Regions from separate parts of the Ruegeria sp. CDSA089 genome, predicted to be linked through region 4. Evidence: riboswitches for the same ligand, from Rfam matches in the RefSeq annotation. Region 4 holds a riboswitch; each other region holds the start of a gene.
The links. A riboswitch is a leader RNA that binds a small molecule or an ion and turns the genes downstream of it on or off. The one in region 4 is predicted to bind cobalamin.

Region 1: it holds a riboswitch for cobalamin, as region 4 does, so the genes downstream of both, AC2FJ6_RS14110 (DUF1636 family protein) here and AC2FJ6_RS16450 (hypothetical protein) in region 4, are expected to answer to the same signal.
Region 2: it holds a riboswitch for cobalamin, as region 4 does, so the genes downstream of both, AC2FJ6_RS03850 (DUF1636 family protein) here and AC2FJ6_RS16450 (hypothetical protein) in region 4, are expected to answer to the same signal.
Region 3: it holds a riboswitch for cobalamin, as region 4 does, so the genes downstream of both, AC2FJ6_RS03920 (CbtB domain-containing protein) here and AC2FJ6_RS16450 (hypothetical protein) in region 4, are expected to answer to the same signal.

What each region holds. Positions count from the first base shown of each region.
Region 1 covers NZ_JBXWQD010000005.1:298,073-301,261, reverse strand. Annotated here, with positions in the region: gene AC2FJ6_RS14115 (bifunctional enoyl-CoA hydratase/phosphate acetyltransferase) at 1-1,236, opposite strand, end outside; cobalamin riboswitch at 1,474-1,673, shown strand; gene AC2FJ6_RS14110 (DUF1636 family protein) at 1,776-2,120, shown strand; gene AC2FJ6_RS14105 (ABC transporter ATP-binding protein) at 2,117-2,923, shown strand; gene AC2FJ6_RS14100 (ABC transporter substrate-binding protein) at 2,920-3,189, shown strand, end outside.
Region 2 covers NZ_JBXWQD010000001.1:749,348-752,536, forward strand. Annotated here, with positions in the region: gene AC2FJ6_RS03845 (NAD(P)-dependent oxidoreductase) at 77-1,033, opposite strand; cobalamin riboswitch at 1,180-1,387, shown strand; gene AC2FJ6_RS03850 (DUF1636 family protein) at 1,473-1,847, shown strand; gene cobW (cobalamin biosynthesis protein CobW) at 1,849-2,904, shown strand; gene cobN (cobaltochelatase subunit CobN) at 2,919-3,189, shown strand, end outside.
Region 3 covers NZ_JBXWQD010000001.1:763,153-766,341, forward strand. Annotated here, with positions in the region: gene AC2FJ6_RS03905 (cobyrinic acid a,c-diamide synthase CobB) at 1-22, shown strand, start outside; gene cobA (uroporphyrinogen-III C-methyltransferase) at 19-747, shown strand; gene cobF (precorrin-6A synthase (deacetylating)) at 740-1,483, shown strand; cobalamin riboswitch at 1,527-1,732, shown strand; gene AC2FJ6_RS03920 (CbtB domain-containing protein) at 1,769-1,933, shown strand; gene AC2FJ6_RS03925 (CbtA family protein) at 1,938-2,636, shown strand; gene AC2FJ6_RS03930 (hypothetical protein) at 2,703-3,189, shown strand, end outside.
Region 4 covers NZ_JBXWQD010000007.1:50,253-53,441, reverse strand. Annotated here, with positions in the region: gene AC2FJ6_RS16460 (DNA polymerase III subunit gamma/tau) at 1-593, opposite strand, end outside; gene AC2FJ6_RS16455 (protein-tyrosine phosphatase family protein) at 732-1,229, shown strand; gene AC2FJ6_RS16450 (hypothetical protein) at 1,232-1,639, opposite strand; cobalamin riboswitch at 1,724-1,944, opposite strand; gene AC2FJ6_RS16445 (alpha/beta hydrolase family protein) at 2,081-2,959, shown strand; RNA gene ffs (signal recognition particle sRNA small type) at 2,954-3,052, opposite strand; gene AC2FJ6_RS16435 (bifunctional 2',3'-cyclic-nucleotide 2'-phosphodiesterase/3'-nucleotidase) at 3,092-3,189, opposite strand, start outside.

The sequences.
Region 1 (3,189 bases), on a different contig from region 4:
CTGTTTTGCCACCATATTCCCGGCCTCAATATTAGGCGCGACCAGAATATCGGCAGCACCGGCAACCTCTGACGTGATCCCTTTGGTACGGGCGGCGTTCAGATCAACCGCATTGTCCATCGCCAGCGGCCCATCGACCAACCCGCCGGTGATCTGACCGCGCTCCGCCATTTTCGACAGCAAGGCCGCATCGACCGATGACGGCATATGCGGGTTGATCGTCTCAACCGCCGACAACACGCCGACCTTGGGCTGTTCGATTCCCAAAGAATGTGCCAGGTGAATCGCGTTTTGCACGATATCCGCCTTGGTTTCCAAATCAGGCGCAATATTCACCGCCGCATCCGTCACCATGATCGGGCGCGACATGCCCGGAACATCCATTACGAACACATGTGACAGTCGCCGCCCAGTGCGCAGCCCTTTTTCACGACGCAAAACCGCGTGCAGCAACTCATCCGTATGCAGATACCCCTTCATCAGGGTCTGCGCGCGTCCTTCGACTACAAGATCCACGGCACGGTGCGCGGCGATGCCGTGGCTGCGGGCCTCGACAATTTCGATGCCCGACAAGTCGGCCCCCAGCTCAGCGGCAGCAGCGGCGATTTTATCGGGGTCCCCGACGAGGATCGGCGAAATAATATGATTGGCATGCCCCAGCAACGCGCCGCTCAGAGAGTTGGGCTCTTCTGGCGCAACAACGGCGGTTGGCATCGGCTCTAGTGGGCGCGCTTTTGCCAACAGCGCGTCGAAATGGCGGTGCCGCTGCACGATCAGGCCAGGGACCTCGACCGAGTCGAACTCCATATGCGTCGAAGGCGGTGTGACCTGAACGGTGCCGCTGAGAACCAGTGCATTGTCAACGACCCGTCGCACTTCGGCTGAGCAGAGCAGATCACCATCGTCGCGCTTTTCCTCAACAGCGACAAAGGCAGTCAGTTCTTCACCAGCAAGCACCGGGAGGTGGAAGGCCAAATCCGCGCGCCGAGTCTGCGTTCCGGCGCCGGGCATGTAGTTTCCCAGCACGGCTGCGACCAGACCGGCGGGCCACAGCGCGGGTGCGACGGCTTCGGCAAGGCCGTCGCCATCCCCGTCATAGGCTGCCAGATGCAGCGGATTGTGATCGCCCGAGGCCGAGGCAAAAGCATAAAGGTCGTCAACCGTGCACAAGCGGGTTAGTTGTGCCGTGTCGCCAACCTTGAGCTGCTCGAAGGTTTTGTTTTCCTGGATTTTCATAGCGTGCCAACTTTGGTTTTTCGGACGTCTTACCGACTTGGGTCGCGGGTTTAATTGATGCAGGTCAGTTCGGGGTCACAATAGTACGTCCAGCACCCTTGAGCCCACAAAACGGTGCCTCGGCTTTCAGATTTTGCTGCGTCGCAGCATAACTGATTGCCCACTGAGCAGCAATATCCTTTGCGCTGTCTTCACCGGAACGTTGCGGAATCCGTATTGACCCATGCTCTGATCTGAGGCAGTGACGCTACGATGGTTCCCGATGCTGCACGCGCGGGATGAAAAGGGAATACGGTAAGGTGCAGACCAAATCCGTAACTGCCCCCGCAACTGTAGGCGGTGAGCGACGCCAATATCCCACTGGCCGGATCAGGTCGGGAAGGGTGGCCAAGCACAGACCCGCGAGTCAGGAGACCTGCCATCTCAAACGCAACCAAACCGGGGCGGGGTGTCCTGGAAAGAGGCTCAATGTCACATCGACCCGATGTCTTCAGAACCGTTCCTTTACCTGCCCGTCCGGCATGCAGGTGGGGCGGAGCATGACGGATCATGTGGTGCTGATCTGCACGACCTGCCAAGGGGCTGAGGCGGCGCAATCGATTGCCGAGGCCCTGCGAGAGCGCCTGCCCGAGGGCTACGGCACACGGATGATTGAGTGTATGGCCGGTTGCGATCACCCACTGACCGTTGGATTTCAGGCGGGTGCGAAGGCACAATATCTGTTTGGCGAAATTCAAACCTCGGCCGATATCGACGCTTTGGCCGCTTTCGCGCGGCAATACCAAAACAGTTCCACAGGTTGGACCAAGGCAACGGATCGCCCCGAGGCGCTGTTGCACAAGACCTTGTCGCGGATGCCGCCCTTGGCGACGGGGGCCACATGACCGAACATGCGTTCCTTCAGGTCAACGGCGTCGGTTATCACGCCTATCACGGCGAAGTTCTGCTTCAGGACATCACCTTTGCGCTTCACGAAGGCGCGGTTCTGGCCATCGCTGGGCCCAATGGCGCGGGCAAGACAACGCTGATGAACCTTCTATGCGGGTCCGAGCATCCTTCGGACGGCAATGTATTGTTCAAGGGGCGAAATTTGCGCAGCATGTCGGCGACCGAGCGTGCGCGGATGATCGCTGTTGTCAGCCAGCAGGAATATCCCGACGGGCGGCTCTCCTTGCGCGAGTATGTAGCGCTGGGACAGATCCCGATCCGGGCTGACCGCTCGGCCGAGGCCCATGCCGCCGATCTTGCGCGAATTTTGGACCTGACCAGCCTGAACGATCTGGCCGACAAGCGCATGGCGGTTCTGTCGGGCGGGGAACGGCAGCGCGCCCATATCGCGCGGGCATTGGCGCAAAACCCGGCACTGCTGTTTCTGGACGAGCCCACCAACCATCTGGACCCGGACGCCAAGGGGCGGATGTTGTCACTGGTGGCCGGGCTGGGAATCACAGTGGTGATGATCGTCCACGATCTGGTCATGATCCCGGAATTTGCGACGCATGTCGCGCTGATGAAATCCACCCGTCTTACCGGGTTCGGACCTGTGGCCGACGTGCTGACCACCGACCGCGTGCGTGACACGTTCGGTGTCGATTACCTGTTTTTCCAGCACGAGGGCCGCTTGATCCCGGCGCTGGACATCCGAAAAACCTCAGTTTCCAACCCTGTTAGGAGCATTTCCGAATGAAACACATCTTGTCCGTGGCGCTGGTTACAGCCATGGCGGGCGGTGCCGCCGCGCATGAAATTACCGTCGACAATTGCGGCGAACCGCTGGTGTTTGAAACCCAGCCCGAGCGTCTGGTCGTGCATGACATGAACATGACCGACATGGCCTTTGCACTGGGTCTACAAGACAAGATCGTCGGCCTGACCGGGATTACCGGCTGGTACAAAACCAGCCCCGAGTTCGACTCGCTGCGCGGCGGTATCCCGGAACTGGCCCCGAAATAT
Region 2 (3,189 bases), on a different contig from region 4:
TGTACACCGGTTCGATTCCGGTACTCGCCTCCACTCTCTCTACAAAACAGACTATTCCACTGACGCGCGGCTTGCGTCATTCGGCCCCACGCCCCTGAGGGATGACCTCGTATCCGGGCTCTTCCGGTTCGTCGTCCTCCATCTCGGGCGGAAAACCGGAGGCTGTGATGTCTAGACCGGTTGCATCCTCCAGACGTCGGATGATGTTGGGAGACAATTCACGTTCACCATAGCGGGCAATTCCGTCCTCGAAAATCTGGATCATGACCGGGTTGATCTCCAGCGGTACACCGGCGCGGTCAGCGACGTCCTGAAACAGCCCGATATCCTTTTTCACCAGGTCCATCGTAAAGGAAATGTCGCGCGATCCGTTCAGGATCACCTGGCTTTCGGTCTCATGCACAAAGGATGTACCTGACGAGATTTTGATCGCCTCGTAGGTCGTGTTCAGGTCCATCCCGGCGGCCTTGGCGGTCACGAGCGCTTCGGCGCAGGTGATCAGGTTTGCCGTGGCCAGATAGTTGGTCAGCACCTTCAGCACCGACGCTGAGCCCAACTCGCCCGTGTGCAGCACGCGACGGCCCATCGTGGTCAGAAAGGGCAAAATACGTTCGAACGTCGCGCGGTCGCAGCCCGCGAAGATCGAGATATTGCCTGTCGCCGCCCGATGGCACCCGCCCGAGACAGGGCAGTCGACGGCCGCCCCACCGCGTTCGATGACCTGTGTACCCAGTCGCTTGACCTCGGCCTCGTCGGTGGTGGACATCTCCATCCAGATCTTGCCGGGGCTGACCTCAGGCAGCATCTCCTCCATCACCGCGTCAGAAGCGGCAGGCGATGGCAGGCAGGTAATAACCGCGTCGCAATCGCGCATCAGCTGGGCCGGGCTTTCGGCGGCCTTGGCCCCCTGCGCCACGAAGCCAGCGACCAGATCAGGGTTCAGATCGTGCACCGTAAGGTCGATCCCGTTGCGCAACAACGATCCTGACAGCTTGCCGCCCACATTGCCCAACCCGATAAAGCCCACTTTCATGCGACACTCCTCCCTGCTTGCGCCGTTTCGGTCATGGCAGCACGGTGCAGCACCTCAGTTCATGCCGCCCAGCGACGCTTACAGGTCGCTTTTCCACCGCCGCCGCACAGATGCTTGCGACTCGCTTGACAAGCCCCTGTCCGGTGCCGCATGTCCGATCCGTTGGTGTCCTCTGCACGAGGATGAAAAGGGAATGCGTCAACGGATCATCCGCCAAACGCAGCCGCCCCCGCGACCGTGACCGGAGAGGGTGCCCAAGCCACTGGCCAAACAGGCCGGGAAGGCGGGACATCCGACAGGGCAATCGCCCTGACATCCGCAAGCCGGGAGACCTGCCAGCACCCGCGATTGAAACCGGACGGGGTGTTCCGGTGTCGGGTCACACGCGACCCGCTTGAAACCCCGTCCCCCACGATGAGGATTTGGGGGGATGAGAGACATGACCGAGACCACTCCGGTCGAGCTGCTGGTTTGCACCACGTGCCGCCGCGGCCTACCTGTTGAAGATGATGCAGACCGCCCTGGCACGTTGTTGCACAAGGCGCTGGAACAGGCCGATCTGCCCGAAGGCGTAACGCTGAAAGCCGTCGAATGCCTGTCGAATTGCGATCAAGGCTGTTCAATCGTTCTGCGCGGCGGGCCCGAGCGCTGGACCTTTGTTTATGAGAACCTGAACGAAGTCGATCATGTCGACGTGATCGTTGACGGCGCGACCAAGTATCTGGCCACCGAAGACGGCTTGGTCAAATGGCGCGAGCGCCCCGAACATTTCCGCAAAAACTGCGCCTCGCGCATCCCCCCGATTGGAGCCTAACATGTCCACTTTGGAAAAACTTCCCGTTACTGTGATCACCGGCTTTCTGGGCTCGGGCAAAACCACGCTGGTGCGGCACCTGATGCAGAACCCGCAGGGCAAGCGTCTGGCCGTTGTGGTCAACGAGTTTGGCGATGTCGGCGTGGATGGCGATATCCTGAAATCCTGCGCCATTCCCGATTGCCCGGCGGAAAACATCATGGAACTGGCCAATGGCTGCATCTGCTGCACCGTGGCCGATGATTTCATCCCCACGATCGAGGCGCTGATGGCGCTGGAGCCGCGCCCCGAGCATATCCTGATCGAAACCTCCGGTTTGGCGCTGCCCAAGCCGCTGCTGAAAGCGTTCGACTGGCCCGATATCCGATCCAAGATCACCGTTGACGGCGTGATCGCGCTGGCCGACGCCGAGGCTGTTGCCGCCGGTCGCTTTGCCCCGAATGTCGCGGCGGTGGATGCCCAGCGTCTGGCCGACGACTCCATCGACCACGAAACGCCTCTGTCCGAGGTGTTCGAGGATCAGATCTCCTGCGCCGATATCATCCTGCTGACCAAGCCTGATCTGGCCGGCCCCGAAGGTGTCGCCAAAGCCAAAGAGATCATCGCCGCAGAGGCCCCGCGCCCTCTGCCGGTCGTCGAAGTGGCCGAAGGCGTTGTGGACGTGCGCGTCGTGCTGGGTCTTGAGGCTGCCGCCGAGGATGACATGGAGGCTCGGCCCAGCCATCATGATGGCCACCATGATCACGAGCACGATGATTTCGAAAGCATCATCGTCGAGCTGCCGGAACAGACCGACCCGGCCGATCTGGTCGCGAAAATCGAACGTCTTGCCAAAGAACTGAACATCCTGCGCGTCAAAGGCTATGCCGCTGTTCAGGGCAAGCCAATGCGCCTGCTGGTTCAAGCCGTCGGCGCGCGTGTGCGTCACCAGTATGACCGTCCGTGGGAGCCCGGCGAAGAGCGCCGCTCGCGTCTGGTGGTGATCGCCGAGCATGACGATATCAAAGAGGCTGAAATCCGCGAAATCCTTGCGGGCGTCACCGAAGCCGCCGAGTAAGCACAGAGTAAACCATGCACGTCGTCTTCCGCGAAAGCCACGGGTTAGAGGATTCTGAGACCCCAACCGATCTGGGCCAGAGCCCGGCGGATTTGGTGGTGCTGTCGTTTTCGGACAGTGACCTTGGCGCTTTCGCGGCAGGCTGGCATCGTGGCGGCGGCCCCGAGGGTCGGATGCCGACCCTGCGACTGGCCAATCTGACGGCTCTGAAACATCCTCTGTCCGTTGACACCTATGTCGAGCAGACGTTGGAGGGCGCCAAGGGAATCCTGATCCGTCTGATCG
Region 3 (3,189 bases), on a different contig from region 4:
GATCGCGGAGGCCTCAGTATGAGTGGGTTTGTCTCGTTCATCGGCTCAGGTCCGGGCGATCCGGAATTGCTGACGCTCAAGGCCGTAGATCGGATGCAAAAGGCGGATGCGGTGCTGTTTGATGACCTCAGCAGCGGGCCGATCTTAACCCATGCGCGCGAGGATGCCGATCTGGTGGGCGTGGGCAAACGGGCGGGTCGCCCCTCGCCCAAGCAGGACCATGTCAGCCGGTTGTTGGTGGATTACGCCCTGACCGGGCAGCGGGTCGTGCGGTTGAAATCCGGCGATGGCGGCATGTTTGGACGTCTGGAAGAAGAACTGGTTGCCCTGCGCGCGGCTGGGATCGAATACGAGATCATCCCCGGCATCCCCTCAGCTGTAGCGGCGGCGGCGGCGGCTGGCATCCCGCTGACCCGTAGGCTAACCGCGCGACGGGTGCAGTTTGTCACCGGCCATGATGTCAGCGGCAAACTGCCCGAGGACCTGAACCTGCCCGCGCTGGCCGACCCGGATGCGACCACCGTCGTCTTCATGGGCAAGCGCACCTTTCCTCTGCTGGTCGAAACGCTGCACGCACATGGCCTGCCGCTGGAAACGCCAGCACTGATGGCCGAATCCGTCTCGACCCCCGAGCAGAAGCTGCATCGCAGTACTGTAGGCGCGCTGTCCAATAAACTGGCGGACGAGATAGGCACCGCCCCGGCGCTGATCCTTTACGGCCCGCTGGCAGAGTTTGACGATGTTTGACCTGACCTTGATCGGCATCGGCACCGGGAACCCTGACCACGTGACCTTTCAGGGCGCGCAGGCGATCCGCTCGGCGGACCTGATCCTGATCCCCCGCAAGGGCGAGAATAAGGCCGATCTAGCCGGGCTGCGCGAAAAGATCATTGCGCAGGTGACCGACACGCCGCCGCAGATCGCCTATTTCGACATCCCCAAGCGCCGGTCCGACGACGGATATCTGCGCGGGGTGGATGAATGGCACGACGCGATTGTATTGCGCTGGAGCGAGGCAATCGCCGCCCATCCTGGAGCACGACATGTAGCTCTACTGATCTGGGGCGATCCGTCGCTTTATGACAGTTCACTGCGGATTGCAGAGCGGCTGGACCCTCAACCGACGACGCGGGTGATCCCTGGCATTACAGCGCTGCAGGCGTTGACGGCTGCCCACGTGATTCCGATCAACGATCTGGGTGCCCCCTACATCGTGACCACGGGGCGGCGGATTCGCGACGAAGGGTGGCCGGACGGTGCGTCAAACGTGGCGGTAATGCTGGATGGTGAGTGCTCGTTCCAACATCTTCAGATGGCAGATTATGACATCTGGTGGGGGGCGTACGTGGGCATGAAAGAGGAAATTCTGATCAAGGGGCCCTTGGCTGAGGTTGCGCAGCAGATTCTGGACACCCGTGCAGCTGCGCGCGCCGATCACGGGTGGATCATGGATATTTATCTTCTCAAAAAGTGCGTGAACTGACCAAATTGGTCGCGAATGGTGATTGCGCCACGCGGGTTTTGAAGGCTAGATGAACCCGTCTGGTCCCGTCGTTCACAGCGACGAGCTAAGAGGGAATGTGGTGCGATCCGAGTTGATCCAATCCACAGCCGCCCCCGCGACTGTAAGCGGTGAGTCTTGCTCAACCAGCCACTCCTGAATTTTCAGGGGGAAGGCGAGCACAGGCCCTGACCCGCAAGCCAGGAGACCTGCCAGGCGTGATTTGAAACACCGGCCGTCGGGTGCGACGGCACAGGAGAATTGAAAATGACAACACAAACACAAACCGCCTCGCGCGCTGGTATCCTGCCGGTCATGTTCGCTGTGGTTCTGGGTCTTGGCATCATTTCGGTGACTGGCCACGTTCAGGCCGCTGCCCTGCATGACGCAGCCCATGACGTGCGTCACGCAACCGGCTTCCCCTGCCACTAAACCCATGTTTAGCCGTATCCTGACCAGCGCGTTGTTCGCTGGTGCTGCAGCGGGGCTGATTGCCGCCTTGCTGCAGTTGGTCTTTGTGCAACCTGTGTTGCTGCACGCGGAACTGTATGAATCAGGCGAATTGGTCCATTTCGGCGGTGACGTCGTAAGTGCTCACCCCGAGCTGCCGGGAATGTTCTCAGACCTGTTCCGCGATGCGCTGAGCGTCATTTTCACGATGCTTATCTATACCGGTTACGCGCTGATGATGATTGCGCTGATGTCCGTGGCTGAGGGCAACGGCCACAAGATTGACGGGCGCACCGGCGTTTTGTGGGGGCTTGCGGGGTTCGTTGCCGTGCACCTCGCACCCGGATTCTCGCTCGCGCCAGAAGTGCCCGGCGTGGCAGCAGCCGATGTCGCTGCGCGTCAAATCTGGTGGTTTGCGACCGTCGCAGCAGCAGGTGTTGCCATGTGGCTGATTGCCTTTGGCGGCACCCTGATCAGCTATGTGATCGCAGCCGCTCTGCTGTTGGCCCCACATCTGATCGGCGCGCCCGAGCCGGACGTGTTCACCGGCCCCGTTCCGACCGAGATCGGCGCGCTGTTTGCCGCACGCGCTTTTGGCATCGGACTGGTAGCCTGGGTTCTGGTCGGGGCATTCGCCGGGTACTTCTGGCGATATGAAAGCCAGCGTGCCGAAGCTGCGGCCTGACAAGCACGCTTATGAACACGCCGAGACCAGCTCGGCGTGTTTGCTACTACCATCAAGGAACATAAAATGGCACGCTCACTTGCCCTGTTTGCAATCGGCATAGTTTTTGGCAGTGGTGCAGGATTTGTGGTTGCGGCTGCAAATGGCGTTACTTTCGACGGCCATGACCATGGCGATCCTGCACATCACAGTTCATCTCACGCCGAGGCAGCCGCACACGATCATTCGACTGCCATCAACCTGCCTGCTGGCGCTGATGCTCCGGGGCTTGAGATCGCTCTTACGCCCGATCCTATGGCGGGTTGGAACCTGCATGTCATGCCGCAGAACTTTCGGTTCTCACCACAAAATGCCTCAAAGACCGATGTCGACGGCGAGGGGCATGCACATGTCTACGTAAATGGAGAGAAACTGGCCCGGCTGTACGGTAACTGGATGCATATCGACCATCTGCCGCAGGGCGAGGTCGAAGTCTCGGTCTCTCTGAACGCAAACAGCCACAGCCCGCTGATGGTCGACAACATCCCCGTCAGCGCGGCGGTCACACTACAGG
Region 4 (3,189 bases):
AGCAAGCCGATCATGTCTTCGGGTTCGATCCGGCGCAGGTCGAACCGCTGGCAACGCGACAGAACCGTCACGGGTACTTTGCGAATCTCGGTGGTAGCAAAGATGAATTTCACATGCTCGGGTGGTTCCTCAAGCGTCTTGAGCAGCGCGTTGAAGGCGCTGGTCGACAGCATGTGGACCTCGTCGATGATGTAGATCTTGTAGCGGGCCGAGGCCGCGCGGTAGCGGACGCTGTCGATGATCTCGCGAATATCATTGACGCCGGTGCGGCTGGCGGCGTCCATCTCCATCACGTCCACATGGCGGCCCTCCATAATGGCCACACAATGTTCGCACTGGCCGCAGGGTTCGGTGGTCGGCTTGCCCTCGCCATCGGGGCCGATGCAGTTCATACCCTTGGCGATGATACGGGCCGTGGTGGTTTTGCCGGTGCCGCGAATGCCGGTCATGATAAAGGCTTGCGCAATTCGATCCGCCTCGAACGCGTTTTTCAGCGTGCGTACCATGGCGTCCTGACCGACTAGATCGGCGAAGGTTTCCGGGCGGTATTTGCGGGCAAGAACCTGATAGGCGGGGCTGGGCGTGTCGGTCATATCTGCTCTGTCGGATTCGGAGTCCGATGCAGCGTAGTGACCCCTGCCGCCTACGTCCACAGCAGCAGCGCAGGAAATTCGATTTGCAAGCAAGGACGCAGGCGATACATCATCGGTGCAGATTGATCGGAACGTGCCATGAATAATTTCGCCATCTATTCCCTGCGACTGGGGCCGGGTCGTCTGGGGATATCTCCGCTGCCCGGCGCGGGAGGTGCCTATGCGGCCGATCTGAAGGCGGTGCAGGACTGGCGACCGGATCTGGTGATTTCAATGACCACAAGCTCTGAGATGAAAAACCTGGGAGCGGCGGCGTTCGGTGGCGATCTGGAGCGGCACGGGGTCGAATGGGCTCACCTGCCGGTCCAGGATTTTGGTGCGCCGGATGCGCGGATACAGGCCATTTGGTCCAATGTCAGCCAGCGGGCCCGTGCGCTGCTGTCCGGCGGCGGAGGCGTTTTGGTCCATTGTCGGGGCGGCTGCGGGCGATCGGGTATGGTTGCTTTGCGGTTGATGACGGATAGCGGACTGCCCGCAGATACCGCTTTGCAGATGCTACGGACAGTACGTCCCTGCGCCGTCGAGACCGAGGCGCAGATGGTCTGGGCCACTTCGGCGGCCCGGACGGGCAGCTGAATTCAGGCTGAAAGCTGGTGTTCGGTCGGCGCGGCTGGCTGGGGCGCCGTGGTAACCACTTCCATCATCGCGCAGGGCGGTGTCGGCAAAAGGCTGGCTGCGTGGGCGGTGAAATCTGCTCCGAACAACATATCCGCATAGCGATCCAGCCGCTCGGCCGGAGTGTCGGCGGCCACACCGCAGAACACCCGGATCTGATCGGGTTGGGCGCGAAACCGGGCCGAGCACCCTTCGGCGCAATGGGTCAAGTCGCTGCTGCCTTCGATCTCGAACGCATCGGTTGTTGCCGGACGGGCCGTGGCCATTGCATCCGTCAGGGCGCGTGCCATTCGGGCCAGTGCCGGGCAGGGGGCGCCGGTTTTTTGGCATACCGTCGCGGTGAATTCGTGGGTCTTGGTCTTCCAGATCATGATGCGCCCTCCGCGCGCTGGACGAGGGGCATGGATCAGGTGTGACAGCGTGCTGACGACCTGTCCCGGACACCCCGCCCGAGTTTCGGTTTTCGTTCGATGGCAGGTCTCCTGACTTGCGGGTCGTGGCTTTGCCGACCTTCCCAGCCTGTTGGCCAGTGGTATCTCGGCATTGCTCACCGCTTACAGTTGCGGGGGCAGTCTCGGCCTTGATCCGTTCCGGCAATGCCGGGCAGGATCGCACCGTGTTCCCTTTTCATCCCGCCCCGTGACCGGGGACGAGGACCATCACGCCACCGCTAACGGTTGAGCGGGCTTCGAGTCAAGCGCCATTGAAACCCGGCGCGACGCGGGGTCAATCTCCCTACGGCTTGACTCTGATGCCGGAACAGGGCCGACTGCACAGGTGAACTAAACAGTTTAGAGTGTGAGGCGCGGGCGATGTTGGACAACACGCATCCTGTTTTGACCGAAGATGTCCAGTTTCCGTCTGGTTCAGCGATGCTGTCGGGGCGGCTCTATCTACCTGCCTTGCCTCCCAAAACAGTTGTGGTGATCCATGCAGCGACCGGCGTGCCCCGCGACTATTATCAGCATTTTGCCCATTGGCTGGCGGCCGAGCAGGGCATGGCTTGTCTGACCTATGATTATCGGGATTTCGGCCATTCCCTGACCGGCCGATTGCAGGACTCGCAGGTAACTATGGCGGACTGGGCGCTGATCGACATGCCCGCTGCCCGCGCAGAAATGCGCAAACGTTTCCCGGACGCGGAACAATGGAGCATCGGCCATTCCGTTGGCGGAATGTTGGGCCCGGTTCAACCGGATATCGCGCAGATTGACCGCATGATCTGTGTTTGCTCTGGGCTGGTCACTCTGTCTGATCACCCGTGGCCGTACAAGGCACTGGCGGGGTTGTTCTGGTATGGCCATGCGCCGCTGGTTGTCAAAGCGGCGGGGTATTTGCCGGGCAGGGCTTTGGGCTTTGGGGCTGACTTGCCCGCGCGGGTCTACTGGCAGTGGCGTAAATGGTGCACGGCACCGACAAACTACCTGCCCGATTTGGGCAAGACCCTGCCCGAGGCGCACTGGGCCGGGCAGGATGTGCCGGTCGATCTGATCGCATTCGACGACGATCAGGTGGTGCCGCCCAAAGCGGTGTGGCGTCTGGCCGAGCTTTATGGCCCGAATGCGCGGCGTCGGCCGTTGTCACCGTCCGATTTCGGGGTGAAAGAGATCGGGCATATCGGCGTGTTCGCGCGCCGCAACGCAGCGGTCTGGCCGCATCTTATTGCCCAGGATCATGTGGTAGATAAGTGAGAGGTTGGACATCGACCCAAGCGGGGCTCGTTGTGGCTGCTTCCTTCCGGACCTGACCAGGTTGGCGAGGCGCTCGCCCGCGCCAACCTCTCAGCACGCGATATAGGCAAGTGCGGGACAAATGACAACCCGTCAGAGCGTCAAATGGATCAGCAGAAAACCGGCCTCGTCCTCTCCAGCGATGTTGGGTGCAAATTCGGTGATGTCGTCCAGATGCTGCCAGGCCTTGT